Regions from separate parts of the Streptomyces sp. NPDC028419 genome, predicted to be linked through region 1. Evidence: riboswitches for the same ligand, from Rfam matches in the RefSeq annotation. Region 1 holds a riboswitch; each other region holds the start of a gene.
What was found. A riboswitch is a leader RNA that binds a small molecule or an ion and turns the genes downstream of it on or off. The one in region 1 is predicted to bind cobalamin.
Positions count from the first base shown of each region.

Region 2: another riboswitch for cobalamin. It lies ahead of ACZ4UB_RS14845 (ribonucleoside-diphosphate reductase subunit alpha); the one in region 1 lies ahead of cobN (cobaltochelatase subunit CobN).
Region 3: another riboswitch for cobalamin. It lies ahead of metE (5-methyltetrahydropteroyltriglutamate--homocysteine S-methyltransferase); the one in region 1 lies ahead of cobN (cobaltochelatase subunit CobN).
Region 4: another riboswitch for cobalamin. It lies ahead of ACZ4UB_RS10690 (ribonucleoside triphosphate reductase); the one in region 1 lies ahead of cobN (cobaltochelatase subunit CobN).

Region 1 is NZ_JBVHUE010000027.1:38,560-42,894, forward strand. It holds gene cobN (cobaltochelatase subunit CobN) at 1-2,731, opposite strand, end outside; cobalamin riboswitch at 2,772-2,903, opposite strand; gene cobG (precorrin-3B synthase) at 3,160-4,335, shown strand, end outside.
Region 2 is NZ_JBVHUE010000010.1:222,979-227,313, reverse strand. It holds gene ACZ4UB_RS14865 (carbon starvation CstA family protein) at 1-946, shown strand, start outside; gene ACZ4UB_RS14860 (YbdD/YjiX family protein) at 943-1,140, shown strand; partial or broken gene ACZ4UB_RS14855 (Uma2 family endonuclease) at 1,192-1,533, opposite strand; gene ACZ4UB_RS14850 (GNAT family N-acetyltransferase) at 1,607-2,104, shown strand; cobalamin riboswitch at 2,156-2,287, shown strand; gene ACZ4UB_RS14845 (ribonucleoside-diphosphate reductase subunit alpha) at 2,454-4,335, shown strand, end outside.
Region 3 is NZ_JBVHUE010000003.1:81,185-85,519, reverse strand. It holds gene ACZ4UB_RS04810 (carbohydrate binding domain-containing protein) at 1-150, shown strand, start outside; gene ACZ4UB_RS04805 (aminotransferase class IV family protein) at 207-989, shown strand; gene ACZ4UB_RS04800 (hypothetical protein) at 1,022-1,717, opposite strand; cobalamin riboswitch at 1,932-2,157, shown strand; gene metE (5-methyltetrahydropteroyltriglutamate--homocysteine S-methyltransferase) at 2,353-4,335, shown strand, end outside.
Region 4 is NZ_JBVHUE010000007.1:23,188-27,522, reverse strand. It holds gene ACZ4UB_RS10690 (ribonucleoside triphosphate reductase) at 1-1,553, opposite strand, end outside; cobalamin riboswitch at 1,583-1,765, opposite strand; gene ACZ4UB_RS10685 (glycoside hydrolase family 71 protein) at 1,855-3,528, opposite strand; gene ACZ4UB_RS10680 (hypothetical protein) at 3,814-4,290, shown strand; gene ACZ4UB_RS10675 (GNAT family N-acetyltransferase) at 4,317-4,335, opposite strand, start outside.

The sequences.
Region 1 (4,335 bases):
CATCGATGCGCGGACGGCCCAGCTCCACGAGCGGGATGGCCTCGACGCCCGTCACGCGCCGCGAGGCCTCGTCCCACACCGGGCGGACACCGAGCAGCGCGAGCGCCTCGGCCACGTCGTCGCCCGCCGTGCGCATGGCGCTCGTGCCCCACAGGGACAGGCCGACGGAGGCGGGCCATTCGCCGTTGTCCGTGCGGTAGCGGGTCAGCAGCGAGTCCGCGAGGGCCTGGCCGGTCTCCCACGCGAGGCGGGAGGGCACGGCCTTGGGGTCCACCGAGTAGAAGTTGCGGCCGGTGGGGAGCACGTTCACCAGCCCGCGCAGCGGCGAACCGGAGGGGCCCGCCGGGACGAAGCCGCCCGCCAGGGCGTGCACCGCGTGCGTCAGCTCGTCCGTGGTGGCCGCCAGGCGCGGGACCACCTCGGTCGCCGCGAAGGCGAGGATGTCCGCGACACCGGCCGGGTGGCCCGCGGAGACCGCGGCGACGGCGGACGGGTCCCAGTCGGCGGCCTCCATGGCCTCGACCAGGCCGCGGGCCGTGGCCTCCACCTCGTCCGCCGAGGTGCGGGTCGGCGCGGCCTCGTCCAGGCCGAGCGCCTCGCGCAGGCCCGGGAGCGCCGTCGTACCGCCCCAGATCTGGCGGGCGCGCAGGATGGACAGGACCAGGTTGACCCGGTCCGTGCCCGCCGGGGCGCCGCCCAGCACGTGCAGGCCGTCGCGGATCTGGGCGTCCTTGACCTCGCACAGCCAGCCGTCGACGTGCAGCAGGAAGTCGTCGAAGCCGTCGTCGTCGGGCCGGGCCTCCAGACCGAGGTCGTGGTCGAGCTTCGCGGCCTGGATCAGGGTCCAGATCTGGGCCCTGATGGCCGGCAGCTTGGCCGGGTCCATGGAGGAGATCTGCGCGTACTCGTCCAGGTGCTGCTCCAGGCGCGCGATGTCGCCGTACGACTCCGCGCGGGCCATCGGCGGCACCAGGTGGTCGACCAGGGTCGCGTGCACGCGGCGCTTGGCCTGGGTGCCCTCGCCCGGGTCGTTGACCAGGAACGGGTAGACGAGCGGCAGGTCGCCGAGCGCGGCGTCCGGGGCGCAGGAGGCCGACAGGCCGGCGTTCTTGCCGGGCAGCCACTCCAGGTTGCCGTGCTTGCCCAGGTGGATCATGGCGTCGGCGCCGAAGCCGCCGTCCTCGGCCGCGGCCTGGATCCAGCGGTAGGCGGCGAGGTAGTGGTGCGAGGGCGGCAGATCGGGGTCGTGGTAGATCGCGATCGGGTTCTCGCCGAAACCGCGCGGCGGCTGGATGAGGATGAGCAGGTTCCCGCGGCGCAGGGCGGCCAGCACGATGTCACCGTCGGGGTCGCCGCCGGTGGTGGTGCGTGAGCGGTCCAGGAACATGCTGCCGGGGGCCTGCCCCCAGTGCTCCTCGACGCCTTCGCGCAGCTCGCCGGGGAGCCCGGCGTACCAGCGCCGGTAGTCGGCGGCCGGGATCCGGACGGGGTTGCGGGCCAGCTGCTCCTCGGTGAGCCAGTCCTGGTCGTGGCCGCCCGCCTCGATCAGCGCGCGGATCAGCTCGTCGCCGTCGCCGGAGACCAGGCCGGGGATCTCCTCGACGGGCCCGAAGTCGTAGCCCTCCGCGATCAGCCGGCGCAGCAGCGCGACGGCGCTGGCGGGGGTGTCGAGACCGACCGCGTTGCCGATGCGGGAGTGCTTGGTGGGGTACGCGGACAGGACCAGCGCGATCCGCTTCTCGGCGTTCGGGGTGTGCCGCAGCCGGGCGTGGCGCACGGCGATCCCGGCGACGCGGGCGGCGCGCTCGGGATCGGCGACGTACGCCGGCAGGCCGTCCTCGTCGATCTCCTTGAAGGAGAAGGGGACCGTGATCAGGCGGCCGTCGAACTCCGGCACCGCGACCTGGCTGGCCGAGTCGAGCGGGGACAGGCCCTCGTCGCTCTCCTCCCACGCGCTGCGCGAACCGGTCAGGCACAGCGCCTGCAGGATCGGTACGTCGAGGGCGGCGAGCGCGCCCGCGTCCCACGACTCGTCGTCGCCGCCGGCCGAGGCCTCGGCGGGGCGGGTGCCGCCCGCGGCGAGGACCGTGGTCACGATGGCGTCCGCCGTCGCCAGCTCGGCCAGCAGCTCCGGCTCCGGGGAGCGCAGCGAGGAGACGTACAGCGGCACGGGCACGCCGCCCGCGTCGACCACGGCGTCCGAGAGGGCGTGCACGAAGGCGGTGTTGCCGCTCATGTGGTGGGCGCGGTAGTAGAGCACCGCGATCCGGGGACCGGCGGCGGGCTCCGCCGCGCGCTCCAGCCGGCCCCAGGTGGGGGCGGCGGCGGGCGGTTCGAAGCCGTGGCCGGTGAGCAGCACGGTGTCCGACAGGAAGCGGGCCAACTGCTCCAGGTTGGCGGGGCCGCCGTGCGCGAGGTAGGCGTGCGCCTCCGCCGCGATGCCGATGGGGACGGTGGACGCCTCCATCAGCTGGGCGTCCGGGGCCTGTTCGCCGGTGAGCACGACGACCGGCCGGGTCTGGTCGGCGGCGAGGAGCAGGTCGAGCCCCTCCTGCCAGGCGCGCAGGCCGCCCAGGAGGCGTACGACGACCAGGTCCGCGCCGTCGAGCAGCGCGGGCAGGTCGTCGAGGGGGAGCCGGGAAGGATTCGCGAACCGGTACGGGACCGGGCCGGTGTCCGAGGCGCGGGCACTGAGCAGATCGGTGTCGGACGTCGACAGCAGCAGGATCATGCGGCGGCGGGCCTTCCTCGGGGTTTCCGCGCCCCGGGCAGTGAGGACGACGGGAGTTCCTGACTCACCCGGAGGCGCCGTGGGCGACTGCCGGGTTCACAGTGGCGGGACCGCGCCGGATTCGCACCGGGCTTCCTCCCATGTCGCCGTCCTCGGCGATGACGGGCCGAATGGTCCGTCGAGGGGTCATCTTAGGTGCCGCGGCGAGCGAACGGCAGGTGGGGGGCCGTGCGGCTTGTGTGGGGGGTGGGGTGGCCGGGGCTCGTCGCACCCTGCGGGCGGCGTGCCTCCGGCGGGCCCTCAAGCGCCGGGCGGGCTGGATGTGGTTGGGGTGGGTTGTGACCTGCGGGCGGCGCGGCCTCCGGCGGGCCCTCAAGCGCCGGGCGGGCTGGATGGGGTGTGGTCTGTCGGTGGCGTGGGGTGCGGTGGTGACGGACACAGGTCGGGTGGTGCGGATCGTGGGTATGCTCGCCGCCATGCCCCCGCCCTCCTCCGCCGCGCCCCGGGACGAACCCGTCATACGGGACCGTGGTGACGCCTGCCCCGGTGCGCTGCGCCTGCACGCGGCGGACGACGGGCACCTCGCCCGGATCCGGATCCCCGGCGGTCTGCTCACGGCCGACGCGGCCGTCGTCCTGGCGGACGCGGCGGACCGGCTGGGCGACGGCCACCTCGACCTCACCTCGCGCGGCAACGCGCAACTCCGCGGCCTCGGCGCCGGCTGCGGCGGCGAGCTGGCCGCCGTGCTGACCGCCGCCGGACTGCTGCCCGCCGCGGCCGCCACCCACGAACGGGTCCGCAACATCGTCGCCTCGCCGCTGTCCGGGCTCGACGGACCGCTCCGCCCCGACGTCACCCCGTGGGTCGGCGAGCTGGACCGGCTGCTCTGCGCGAGCGACGCGGCGGCCGGGCTCTCCGGGCGCTTCCTCTTCGCCCTCGACGACGGTCGCGGCGACGTGACCTCGCTCGCTCCCGACGTGAACGTCCTCGGGCTGGGCTCGGGAACGGCCGTGCTGTGGACGCACGATGACACCGACGCGGTGGCGGTCGCGCACCGGGACGCGGCCCGGGCGGCGCTGGCCGTCGCCGAACACTTCCTCGACGCGGTGCGCGCGGCCGGCACCAAGGCCTGGCGGGTGAGCGAACTTCCCGCCGAACACCGGCCGGAGTCCGGCGAGTTGCTCAACCGATTGCAGGAGAAGGGCATTTCGGCGGAGCGGGCCCACGGCTTCAGGCGCCGCACCGGCCGCGGCCCCGGCCCCGGCGTGGTGGCGGGCCCGGACCCGGACCGCGTCGCGCTCTCGGTCCTCGCCCCGCTGGGGCGGCTGACCACCGCGCAGTGGCGCCTGCTGGCCGCCTCGGCCGCCGCCGCGGCCGGGTCCTTGCGGCTCACCCCCTGGCGCGGGATCGTCGTCCCGGGGGTCGACGCGGCCACCGCGCCCGCCGCCCTGGCCCGGCTCGCCGGAGCCGGACTGGTCACCGCGCCCGGCGGCCCCTGGGAGAACGTGACCGCCTGCACCGGCCGGCCCGGCTGTGCGAAGGCGCTGGCCGACGTACGGGCCGACGCCCGCGCGGTCGTGGCGGCGACGGGAGCCCCGGTCGCC
Region 2 (4,335 bases), on a different contig from region 1:
CCTGGAGGCCTCCCAGGCCATCGGCGGCCTCGGCTTCTCGATCACCCCGGACGCCCTGACCCAGGCCGCCAAGGACATCGGCGAGACCAGCCTGCTCTCCCGCACGGGTGGCGCGCCGACCTTCGCACTCGGGATGTCGGAGATCTTCTCGTCCGTCGTGGGCGGCACCGCGATGAAGGCGTTCTGGTACCACTTCGCCATCATGTTCGAGGCCCTGTTCATCCTGACCACGGTCGACGCGGGCACCCGGGTCGGCCGCTTCATGCTCCAGGACACCCTGGGCAATGTGCACAAGTCCTTCAAGGACGTCAGCTGGAAGCCGGGCGTCTGGTTCGCGAGCGCGATCGTCGTCGGCGGCTGGGGCTACTTCCTGTGGGTCGGCGTGAAGGACCCGCTGGGCGGCATCAACCAGCTCTTCCCGCTCTTCGGCATCGCCAACCAGCTGCTGGCCGCCGTCGCGCTCGCCGTCTGCACCACGCTGCTGGTGAAGTCGGGGCGGCTCAAGTGGGCCTGGGTGACCGCCGTCCCGCTCGCCTGGGACGTGGCCGTGACGCTCACCGCCAGCTACCAGAAGATCTTCTCGGACGACGCGACCATCGGCTTCTTCGCCCAGCGCGACAAGTACCTCGCCGGCATCGACGCGGGCAAGGTCCTCAAGCCCGCCAAGACCATGGACCAGATGCACACCGTGGTCACCAACGCCACGGTCGACGGAGTCCTCTCCGCCGTCTTCGCGATCCTGATCGTCATCGTCCTGCTGGACGCGGCCCGGACCTGCCTGAAGGCCGTCCGCGACCCGCAGGGCACGACGCTCTCGGAGGTCCCGTGGACCGAGTCGAAGATCATCGCGCCGGCCGGTCTGATCCCGACGGCCGCCGAGAAGGCGGAGCTGGCCGCCGCGGGCCTGGACACGGGCGGTGGCCGGGTCAAGGAACCGGTGTCGTGAGCACGCTCCGGGCGGCGCTGGGCCGGATCCGGTTCTACGTCCGCGAGTTCTCGGGCGAGTCCGCCTACGAGCGCTACGTCGCCCACGCGCGCGGCCACGACCCGCACGCCGAGGTGCCGACCCGCCGGGAGTTCGAGCGGGCCCGCACCGACTCCCGCGAGGCGGACCCCCGCGAGGGCTTCCGCTGCTGCTGAGAGGTGCGCGCAGGGCCCCCGTCCCTCCCGGACGGGGGCCCTGCGGCGTACTCAACGCACCCAGTCCTTGAGGGGCTCGGTGTCCAGGGTGATGCTGACGGGGTCGGGGAGCTTGGCCTCTCGCCCGAAGGCAGCGGTGCGCACGGTCTCGTAGCCGGCACCGTCCGGGTCGCTGTGGACGAGGACCAGGCCCTTGGAGCGGTCGATCAGCAGGTAGACGGGGATGCCCGTCTGCGCATAGGCGAGGGGCTCCTCGATCCGATCGCGCCGTTCCGTATCGGAGTCCCAAGAGGTCACCTCGACGGCCATCAGGATCGGGCTCGGATCCGCCCAGTCACCCTGTCCGACGAACGCGCCCTCGTGCGCGAGCACCACGCCCGGGATGGCGCGGCCGTTGCCTTCCTCGACGGTGCTCCTTTACGACGGTAGCGCCGCCCACCGACACACGTCCCGCACACTCGACGCCATGGACATCACCATCCGGGCGGCGCTGCCCGCCGAGTACGAAGAGTTGGGCGAGATCACCGCGCGGGCCTATCTGGACGACGGCTTGCTGGGGCCCGAGAGCGGCGCGTTCTACCTCGCCGTGCTGCGGGACGTCGCGGCGCGGGCCGCCGGGGCCGAGGTGCTCGTCGCCGTGCACGACGGTCGGCTGCTCGGCGGAGTGACCTTCGCCGCACCCGGCAGTCCACTTGCCGAGATCGCCGGTCCCCGCGAGGCGGAATTCCGGATGCTGGCGGTCGCGTCGGAGGCCCGCGGGCGCGGCGCGGGCGAGGCCCTGGTGCGCGCCTGCATGGCCCGCGCACGCGAGCTGGAGGGCGTCACCCACCTGGTCCTGTCCACCAAAGCGGCCATGCTGGGGGCCCACAGGATCTACGAGCGCCTGGGCTTCACCCGGACCCCGGAACGGGACTGGGCGCCGGTCCCGAGCGTCCCCCTCCTGACGTACCGCGTGGAGTTGTAGCCACGCCGACACAACATGTGGGGGGTCGCGCACGGGGCGGCCCCCACATGTATGCTCGTGCTCGCTGTCGCCGCAGGGGAATCCGGTGCGAATCCGGAACTGTCCCGCAACGGTATGAAACGCACCCAATCACCCATTGGGGCTGCCGCAAGTCCGAGGACCTGCCGACAGCGCGCCCGGACCGACCGGTCCGGACGCCGACACGTCCGGGCCTCGTGGTTGGGCCGGTGGACGTCATGTGCTGACGCGCGACCGGCCTGCCCGGATCCGCGCGTCCGAACGCGCGCATGGCCGCCCTCCGCTTCCCGCCTCCGAGCCTTCCGGAGCCGAGCGAGGGAGAGCCCCCCACGTGACCATCGCGCCTGCCGCACCGCGCGCCGAGTCCGCCCAGCCCGAGGCCACCGAGGGGCCTGGCGCCGCGCTGTTGCGCACCCTCACCGACCTCACCGTCGACCTGGTCGACACCGACCCCGGCCGGGTCGCCGCCGCCGCGCTGCGGGGCCGCAGCGCCGTGGCCGACGAGGCCGAGCTGCGCGGGCTGGCGACCGAGGCCGCCGCGGGCCTGATCTCGGAGGACCCGCAGTACTCCCGGCTGGCCGCCCGTCTGTTGACGCTGGCCATCGCCGAAGAGGCCGCGGGCCAGGGGGCCACCTCCTTCTCGGCGTCCGTCGCCGTCGGTCACCGCGAGGGCCTGATCGCCGATCGCACCGCCGAGTTCGTCGAGGCGCACGCCGCCCGCCTGAACGCGCTGGTCGAGCACGCGATCGCCGAGGGCGCCGACGACCGCTTCGGCTTCTTCGGCCTGCGCACCCTGCACAGCCGTTACCTGCTGCGCCACCCGATCACCCGTCAGGTCGTCGAGACCCCGCAGCACTTCATGCTGCGCGTGGCCTGCGGCCTGGCCGACAACACCGCGCCCAATGGAACGAGCGTCCAGGCCGTCGAGGAAGTGGCCTCGCTCTACCGGCTGATGAGCCGCCTCGACTACCTGCCGTCCTCCCCCACGCTCTTCAACTCCGGCACCCGGCACCCCCAGATGTCCTCGTGCTACCTGCTGGACTCCCCGCTCGACGAGCTGGACTCGATCTACGACCGCTACCACCAGGTCGCGCGCCTCTCCAAGCACGCGGGCGGCATCGGCCTGTCGTACTCCCGCATCCGCGCCCGCGGTTCGCTGATCCGCGGCACCAACGGGCACTCCAACGGCATCGTGCCGTTCCTCAAGACCCTCGACGCCTCCGTCGCCGCCGTGAACCAGGGCGGCCGCCGCAAGGGCGCCGCCGCCGTCTACCTGGAGACCTGGCACGCGGACATCGAGGAGTTCCTGGAGCTGCGCGACAACACCGGCGAGGACCAGCGCCGCACGCACAACCTGAACCTCGCCCACTGGGTGCCGGACGAGTTCATGCGCCGCGTGAACGCGGACGCCGAGTGGTCGCTCTTCTCCCCGGCCGACGTGCCCGAGCTGGTCGACCTGTGGGGCGACGAGTTCGACGCCGCCTACCACAAGGCCGAGGCCGCGGGCCTGGCCCGCAAGACCATGCCCGCCCGCGACCTGTACGGCCGGATGATGCGCACCCTCGCGCAGACCGGCCAGGGCTGGATGACCTTCAAGGACGCCTCCAACCGCACGGCGAACCAGACCGCGGAGCCGGGCCAGGTCGTCCACTCCTCGAACCTGTGCACCGAGATCCTCGAGGTCACCAACGACGGCGAGACCGCCGTCTGCAACCTCGGCTCGGTCAACCTCGGCGCCTTCGTCCTCGCGGAGACGGGCGAAATGGACTGGGAGCGGCTGGACGAGACCGTCCGCACCGCCGTGACCTTCCTCGACCGCGTGGTCGACATCAACTTCTACCCGACCGAGCAGGCGGGGAACTCCAACGCCCGCTGGCGTCCGGTGGGTCTGGGCGCGATGGGCCTGCAGGACGTCTTCTTCCAGCTGCGCCTGCCCTTCGACTCCGCCGAGGCCAAGGCCCTGTCGACGAAGATCGCCGAGCGCATCATGCTCGCCGCCTACGAGGCCTCCGCGGACCTGGCCGAGCGCCACGGCCCGGTGCCGGCCTGGTCGCAGACCCGTACCGCGCGCGGCGTGCTGCACCCGGACCACTACGCGGACGCCACGCAGTACTGGCCGGAGCGCTGGAACGCGCTGCGCGCCCGGATCGCCGAGACCGGCATGCGCAACTCGCTGCTCCTCGCCATCGCCCCGACCGCCACCATCGCCTCGA
Region 3 (4,335 bases), on a different contig from region 1:
GGCGGCGGCTACATGGCGCCGAGCCTGGTCGGCCAGTCGTGGAACGCCTTCGGCGGTTCGCTGAAGGGGCTCATGACCTGGTCGATCAACTGGGACGGTTCGAAGGGCTGGAGCTTCGGCGACAACGTCAAATCCCTCCAGAACCGCTGACCGCCCGCCGCCCGCCGCTGATCGTCGGCAATGGATGTCCTGACATCCTGTGAGGTATGGCGACACTCAACGGAAAGCCCGTTTCCACCGACGACCTGCTGCCCCTGGCCCTGGTCAACGTCGGTCACTTCACGTCCATGCGCGTCGACGAGGGCGCCGTGCGCGGGCTGGAGCTGCACATGGCGCGGCTCGCGAGGGACTGCGAGGTCGTGTGCGGCGCCGACCTGGACACCGGGCGCGTGCGCGCGTACGTCCGGGAGGCGCTGCACGGGCAGACGCGGCCCTGCGTCGTCCGGGTGACCGTCTACGACCCCGCGGTCGACATGGGGCACCTCGCGGCGCCGGGGGACCCGCGGGTCCTGGTCACCGTGCGCGGAGCCGGCGCGTTGCGCGCGCCGGCTCCGCTGCGCGCCAAGAGCGTGCCGTACGAGCGGGAGCTGCCCGAGGTGAAGCACGTCGGCCTCTTCGGGGCCCTGCACACCCGGCGCGGTGCCCAGCTCACCGGCTTCGACGACGCCCTGTTCGTCGGACGCGACGGACTCGTCAGCGAAGGCGCCACCTGGAACGTCGGATTCGTCGACGCCGACGGCGGCGTCGTGTGGCCGCAGGCTCCGGTCCTGCCCGGAGTCACCAGGGCGCTGCTCCAGCAGCGCGCCGCACACCGGGTCGCCCCCGTGACCCTGGAAGAGGCGAAGGGCATGGCGGCCGCCTTCGCGACGAACACCAGCATCGGCGTCCGGGCGATCGCCGCGATCGACGACACCGCACTGCTCGCCGAGCACCCCGTGCTGGACCGGCTCCGCGAGGCCTACCTGTCCGTTCCCGGCGAGAGGCCGTAGGGCCGCCGGTCCCGCGACACGGGCCGTCGATGTCAGGCCATGCGGGCGCCCAGGGTGCGCACCACCTGGGTCAGGACCTTCTCGCGCCAGTTCTCCTCGGTCTCGGGGTACTTCCCGACGCCGTCCGCGGTCGAGGAACCGCTCACTTCGAACTGGTAGGGGCCCTGGTGGCAGATCATCGTGGTCGTCGTGCCCCGGGTGTAGCAGCCCGCCGTACCGAGGGAGTTCCCCAGGTCCCGGAACTTCTTGGTGTCCTGGCCGGACCGCTTCGCCTCCTCGTCGCGGTCCTCGGCGTAGGCGTTCGCCACGAGCGCGGGATCGGCGACGGTCTTGAAGACGATGCGGACGCTGCTGTTGTGCTTGCCCTTGTACTTGGCCGGCAGCCCGAACTCGGTCTTGCAGCCGCCGGCCGGTACGTCGCCCGTGGTGCCGGGATCCGACGTGGCGAGCGGGTTGAAGTTGATGACGGTCACCTTGATCGGCGTCCGCTGGAAGTCCTTGGCCTGCGGCAGGATCGCGCGGACCTCCTCGTCGCCGAGTACCTCGCACGCGTTGGGCCACTGCGCCAGCGGCACCGAACCCCCCGCGGGGGGACGCGCCTCCAGCTTCGCACCGGAGGGCTTGGCGGACTCGAACTTCAGGGCCGGCGGCTCGCTGCTGCAGCCGGCCAGTACGGCCGCGGCGGACGCGACCGCCGCGACGGCCAGGACGCCACGGCTCGGTTTCATGGTGGGCATGGTCAACTCCCCTATGTGGACACGGGGGATCCCCCCTCTACCGGGCCCATTCTGGACGTGCGCGCCCGATCCCTCCCGCCGAAGCCGCCATGCGCCCTGTGATCTTCCCGACAGCGGGACCGCCGTCCGCGCGTCGACCGCGGAGTGTCTCATCTCACCGTCCGCGATGTGGTCAACATCCGCCCCGCCGCGCCGCGTCGACCTAAGCTGACCCCCAGCAGCTGGTTCGCCCCGTCCGCCAGGCGGGATGCGTCGTAAGAGGGAACCCGGTGGGAATCCGGGACTGCCCCGCAGCGGTGAGCGGGAACGACCGCCGTCATACGCACTGGGACCGGATCACGGTCCTGGGAAGCGACGGCCACTAGGAGCCCGCCGGGAGACCGGCAGGCGCGCCCGCAAGTCCGAAGACCTGCCCGTTGCCCGCGCACGCACGGTCGTGCGCGGATTTCCTGGTGACCTCGTGGGCGGGTCGGTCGGGGGCGCCCCGGACCCGCTCCGGGGAACGACGGACGGTCGCAGCCGGTGCCTCGCGCACGGCGGTGCGACGGGCCGTCCGCTCCGCCACCCCTTCGCGCCTCGCGTCCGTCACCGGGACTCATGGAGACGTACTCGCGAAGGAGAGTTCCGTGACACCCCAGCACACCACCCGTTCCACCACCTCCGCGGCCGCACCGGACCCGGCCGTACGGGCCACCGTCCACGGCTACCCCCGGCAGGGGCAGAACCGGGAACTGAAGAAGGCCGTCGAGGGCTACTGGAAGGGCCGGGTCGACGCCGACGCCCTCCGGGAGACCGCCGCGACCCTGCGCCGGACCCACTGGCAGCAGCTGGCCGAAGCGGGCATCGGCGAGGTGCCCACCGGTGACTTCTCGTACTACGACCACGTCCTCGACACCAGCGTCATGGTCGGCGCCGTCCCGCCCCGCCACCGCGCCGCCGTCGCGGCGGACGCCCTGGACGGCTACTTCGCCATGGCCCGCGGCACCCAGGACGTGGCGCCGCTGGAGATGACCAAGTGGTTCGACACCAACTACCACTACCTGGTCCCGGAGCTGGGCCCCGACACCGAGTTCACCGCCGACTCCGCCCGGCAGGTCGCCGAGCTGGGGGAGGCCCTGGCGCTCGGGCTGAACGCCCGCCCGGTGCTGGTCGGACCGGTCACCTACCTCCTGCTGGCCAAGCCCGCCCCGGGCGTGCCCGACGACTTCCAGCCGATCACCCTGCTCGACCGGCTGCTGCCCGTCTACGCCGAGGTGCTCGCCGACCTGCGCGCGGCGGGCGCCGAGTGGGTCCAGCTCGACGAGCCGGCCCTGGTCCAGGACCGCACCCCGGCCGAGTTGGGCGCGGCCGCCCGCACCTACCGCGAGCTGGGCGCGCTGGCCGAACGCCCCAAACTGCTCGTCGCCTCGTACTTCGACCGGCTCGGCGAGGCCCTGGCGGTCCTGGCCAAGGCGCCCGTCGACGGTCTCGCCCTCGACTTCACCGACCGGGCCGCCGGCAACCTCGCCGACCTGGCCGCCGTCGGCGGCCTGCCCGGCAAGCGCCTGGTCGCGGGCGTGGTCAACGGCCGCAACGTCTGGATCAACGACCACGAGGCCTCCCTCGCCACGCTCGGCACCCTGCTCGGTCTCGCGGGCAGCGTCGACGTCTCCTCCTCCTGCTCCCTCCTGCACGTCCCGCTGGACGTCACCGCCGAGCGCGACGTCGACCCCCAGGTGCGGCGCTGGCTGGCCTTCGCCCGGCAGAAGACCACCGAGATCACCGTCCTGGCCCGCGGCCTCGCACAGGGCACGGACTCCATCGCCGCCGAACTCGCCGCGAACCGCGCCGACCTCGCCTCCCGGGCGCACTCGCCGATCACCCACGACCCGGCCGTGCGCGCCCGCACCGCCGCCGTCACCGACGCCGACGGGCGCCGCTCCCAGCCCTACGCGCGGCGGGCCGCGGCCCAGCGGGCCCACCTCGGCCTGCCCCTGCTGCCCACGACGACCATCGGCTCCTTCCCGCAGACCACCGAACTGCGCACCGCCCGCGCCGACCTGCGCGCCGGACGGCTCGACGAGGCCGGCTACGAGCGCCGCATCGAGGCCGAGATCCGCGAGGTGATCGCCTTCCAGGAGAAGACCGGCCTCGACGTCCTCGTGCACGGCGAACCCGAACGCAACGACATGGTCCAGTACTTCGCCGAGCAGTTGACCGGCTACCTGGCCACCCAGCACGGCTGGGTCCAGTCCTACGGCACCCGCTACGTCCGGCCGCCGGTCCTGGCCGGGGACATCTCCCGCCCCGATCCGATGACCGTGCGCTGGACCTCGTACGCGCAGGCGCAGACGGCGAAGCCGGTCAAGGGCATGCTGACCGGCCCGGTCACCATGCTCGCCTGGTCCTTCGTCCGGGACGACCAGCCCCTCGGCGACACGGCCCGCCAGGTCGCGCTCGCCCTGCGCGACGAGGTGAACGACCTGGAGGCGGCGGGCACCTCGGTCATCCAGGTCGACGAGCCGGCCCTGCGCGAGACCCTGCCGCTGCGCGCCGCCGACCACGCCGACTACCTGGCCTGGGCCACCGAGTCCTTCCGGCTCAGCACCGGCGGCGTCCGGCCGGACACC
Region 4 (4,335 bases), on a different contig from region 1:
CGCACCAGGGACCGACAGGCCTCGGCGGTGGGGATCCGCTCCGCCAGGTAGAGGTGCAGGACCGTGCCGCCGGTGTACTTGGCCTGGAGTTCGTCCTGCCGCTCCAGCGCCTCGAAGGGGTCGTCGGTCCAACCGACGGGCAGTTGTGAGGAGTTGGTGTAGTAGGGGTGGGCGTCGGTGCCCGCCTGGAGGATGCCGGGGTAGCGAAGCCGGTCCTCCTTGGCGAAGCGGTACGTCGTCCCTTCGGCCGGGGTGGCCTCCAGGTTGTAGAGGTTCCCGGTGCGCTCCTGGAACTCCACCATGCGGGCGCGGACGCGGTCCAACAAGCGGACGGCCAGCGCGTGCCCGGCCCCGGTGGTGATGTCGTCCGCGTCCCCGGAGAAGTTGCGGATCATCTCGTTGATGCCGTTGACCCCGATGGTCGAGAAGTGGTTGCGCAGGGTGCCCAAGTAGCGCTTGGTGTACGGGAACAGCCCGCCGTCGATCAGGTCCTGGACGGTGATCCGCTTCAGCTCCAGGCTGTCCTTGGCCAGCTCGCACAGCCGGTCCACGGCGGCCATCAGGGCGTCCTCGTCGCCCGCGTGGAGGTGGCCGAGGCGGGCGCAGTTGAGCGTGACCACGCCGAGGGAGCCGGTCTGTTCGGCGCTGCCGAAGAGGCCGTTGCCGCGCCGGAGCAGTTCGGTGAGGTCGAGCTGGAGCCGGCAGCACATGGAGCGGATCATGTGCGGGGACAGCTCGGAGTTGATGAAGTTCTGGAAGTACGGGAGCCCGTACTTCGCGGTCATCGCGAAGAGCCGCTCGGCGTTCTCGCTCTCCCAGGGGAAGTCCCGGGTGATGTTGTAGGTCGGGATCGGGAAGGTGAAGACCCGGCCGGTGGCGTCGCCCTCGGTCATGACCTCGATGTAGGCCCGGTTGATCAGGTCCATCTCGCTCTGGAGCTCGCCGTAGGTGAAGTCCACCTCGGCGCCACCGATCACGGGGACCTGGTCCCGCAGGTCCTCGGGGCAGGTCCAGTCGAAGGTGAGGTTGGTGAAGGGGGTCTGGGTGCCCCAGCGCGAGGGCACGTTCAGATTGTGCACCAGCTCCTGGACGCACTGCCTGACCTGGGCGTACGTCATCGCGTCGAGGCGGACGTAGGGGGCGAGGCAGGTGTCGAAGGAGGAGAAGGCCTGGGCGCCCGCCCATTCGTTCTGGAGGGTGCCGAGGAAGTTGACGATCTGGCCGACGGCCGAGGACAGGTGCCGGGGCGGGCCGGAGTCGATCTGACCGGGGACCCCGTTGAACCCCTCGGTCAGCAGGGTGCGCAGGGACCAGCCCGCGCAGTAGCCGGAGAGCATGTCCAGGTCGTGGATGTGGAGGTCGCCCTCGCGGTGGGCGCCGGCGATCTCGGCCGGATAGACGCGCTCCAGCCAGTAGTTCGCCGTCACCTTGCCCGCCGCGTTCAGGATCAGGCCGCCGAGCGAGTAGCCCTGGTTGGCGTTGGCGTTGACCCTCCAGTCCCGGCGTTCCAGATATTCGGTCACGGTCTCCACGGCGTCTACGGCAGCGGTCACGGCAGCCCTCCCACGAGGCTCGGCACGGAAGTGTGGTGCGTTCGCCGGCAGGTGTCGGACTCGCGCGGCGCCCCGTCCCGTCGGGGGGAAGGGCGTGCGCTCACCGTTGCGGGGCAGTCCCGGATTCGCATCGGGTTCCCTGTTGCCTCGGTCGGGGCGGACATGAGCGAGCATGAGCGTGACCCCGCCGAACCGGCAGGGCCAACACTACATATGGATATGACCGCCCAGTGCGACCACTAGATAGTGGGTGACCTTCGTCCCGGGATAGGGTCCCAAAGTCCCTCCCGCGCCGGCGCCGCTACGACGCGCGACCGCTGGTGGCCCCGTAGTACTGGAGGTCCTGGACCGCGACCTCGCGGTCCACCGGGTACGACAGCTCCACCGCGGTCGAGGTGACCCCGTCGCGGACCGCCCGGGCGGAGCTGGTGCCGGAGCGCAGCTCCAGCAGGTGCGACCGGACTCCGGCGGGGGCCTCGTAGGCGTCCGCGTCCTTGCCGGTCACGGTACGGACGGTGGCCGGCGCGGTCAGGAAGCTGAGCACCTCCACCGCGTCCCGGGGCGCGGCGCTGCCCTTGCGCAGGGACATCACCAGGGACTGGGTCCCGGTCGGGTCGGCCGCGGCGAACTGGGTGCGCGAGGTCAGGTAGAGCGTGTCCCGGACGATCCGCGGCCAGGCGCCCGTCTTGAACCGGGTCAGGTAGTAGGAGGAGATGTCCAGGTAGGTGTGGCCGTTGTGCAGGGAGGGGGCGAACTGGCTGCCCTCCGAGTAGTCGTTCCAGGTGGTCAGCTGCACCCAGTCGGCGCCGTCGTCGATGGCGTGCGTCCAAGTGGAGCGCAGGGTGGCGGTGTTCCCCGCCTCGTCGTAGATCCCCTGATTGGGGCGGGCGTCCTGGACGGAGACCGGTTGCATCCAGATCTTGCCCGCCTCGTGCGCGCGCCGCACGTCGCCGGCCGCGCCGTCCTGGCCGACGTAACTCCGGCTGCCCCACTCGGAGAAGCCGTAGCTGATGGGCGCGAACCGCGCGCCGTGCGCGCCGAAGTCGAGGAAGAGCGGGACGAACGCGGTGCGGATGCCGTGCTTCGACTTCAGCAGGTCCAGCATCCGGGTCCACCAGCCGACGTCCTTCTCCTCCGCCTTGAAGGGGGAGACGACCAGCCGTCCGTCGTCCAGTCGGTGCGCGGCGGGCGCCGCGGCGAGCGCGGCGAGCGCGGTCGCGAGCACAGCCGGGTCGTCGGTCTTGAGGGAGGTCATGTCCGGCATCAGCATGACCTTGAAGTCGGGATCGACCGAACGGGCCGCCTCCATCAGGAGGTTGGCGCGGTCCCAGTTGGGGCCGGAGAGGGAGAGCAGGTCGAGGGTGAAGCCGTCGATCCCGGCGGCGCGGGCCGTGCGCACCTCCTGGCGGAGGTTGGCCAGCTCCCAGTTGCCCTGTCGGGGCGGCACGGGCGACGGTCGGTCGCGCAGCAGCCCGCCGTAGCGCTCGTGCTTGCCGTTCTCCCCCGCCGGGGCGAGGTAGTTGCGGGTGTAGTAGTCGCCGTCCGCGCTCGCGTTGTCGAGGGAGAGCGGGTAGGGGGTGAAGTAGTGGGCGAAGACCAGCTTCTTGCCGGCGCGCAGCGCGGTGGCGTCCGGCAGGTCGAAGGGCAGGGCGCCGGCGGGCCGCCCGCCGCCGCCCGCCGCGCCGGCGGCGTCGCCCGCGTCCGCGCTCCCCGACGCGGAGGGGTCCGGGCTCGCGTCGGGGGCGCCGGCGGAACCGCCGTGGTCGCCGGGGCCGGTGGACCAGGGCGCTCCGATGTCCGGCGCCGAGCGGTCGCGGCGGGAGCCGGCGGAGAAGGGGTCCCCGGCGAGGCCCGTCGCGGCGAACACCCCGACGAGGAGGAAGCCCGAGACGAGCGCGGCCAGCAGCATCCGGCCGCCGCGCGAGCCCGGGCGGCGCCGGTGCGATGAGGGCCGTCCCTGTCGCTGCGCACTCATCCGTCTCCCCTTCCGGAACGTGCCCGTGTCCGGGGCTGCACAGCAGTAGAGCCGATTCCCGACATCCGGACAACCATTCCCCCTCCGGTCGGGCCGGGCACGTACGTCACGGGGACCACGCCGACTACGCAGAGCGTCTCGACGGCCGGGGGACGGTCAACACCCGGTACGGAATGCGAAATTCCCCTGGCCTCACGGCACAACTGGCGCATAATCGACCGCACGCGGCTCGAATCAACCCTGGCGCCGCGCTGGGCCACGCATGCAATGGGGGGCATCGTGCCGATGGGGGATCCGAACGGGAGACAGGAACGGCCACCGGGGTGCACGGGGACGCTGCCGGCGACCTCCGCCGAGTTGTCCCGGCTGCTCACCGCCGTCCGGCGGGGGCGGGTGCTGACGGTGACGGGAGGGTTCGGCGCCCCGCGGAGCCTGCTGGTGCGGGAGATGGCCCGGCGCCTGACCTCCAACTTCTGCGACGGGGTGGCCGTCGTCACCCTCGAATACGCCTCCGGGGTCCGCGAGTTGGTGGGTGCGCTGGGCACCGTACCGGGGATCCCCTACCTGCCGCGCGGGTCGGCCAATGCCGCCTCGTGGCTCGCGGAGCGGGACATGCTGCTCGTCCTGGACGGCTCCGACCGGCTCACCCCCGAGGCCCTGAACTGGCTCCGGGCCCTCCTCGCCCGCGCGCCGGGGCTGCGGATCCTGGCCGCCGGGCGCTACCCGCTCGCACTGGAACAGGAGCGGGTCCACCGCCTCTGATCCGGACCGGGCGGTCCCGCACGCACTCATCCAGCGCTTGCGGAC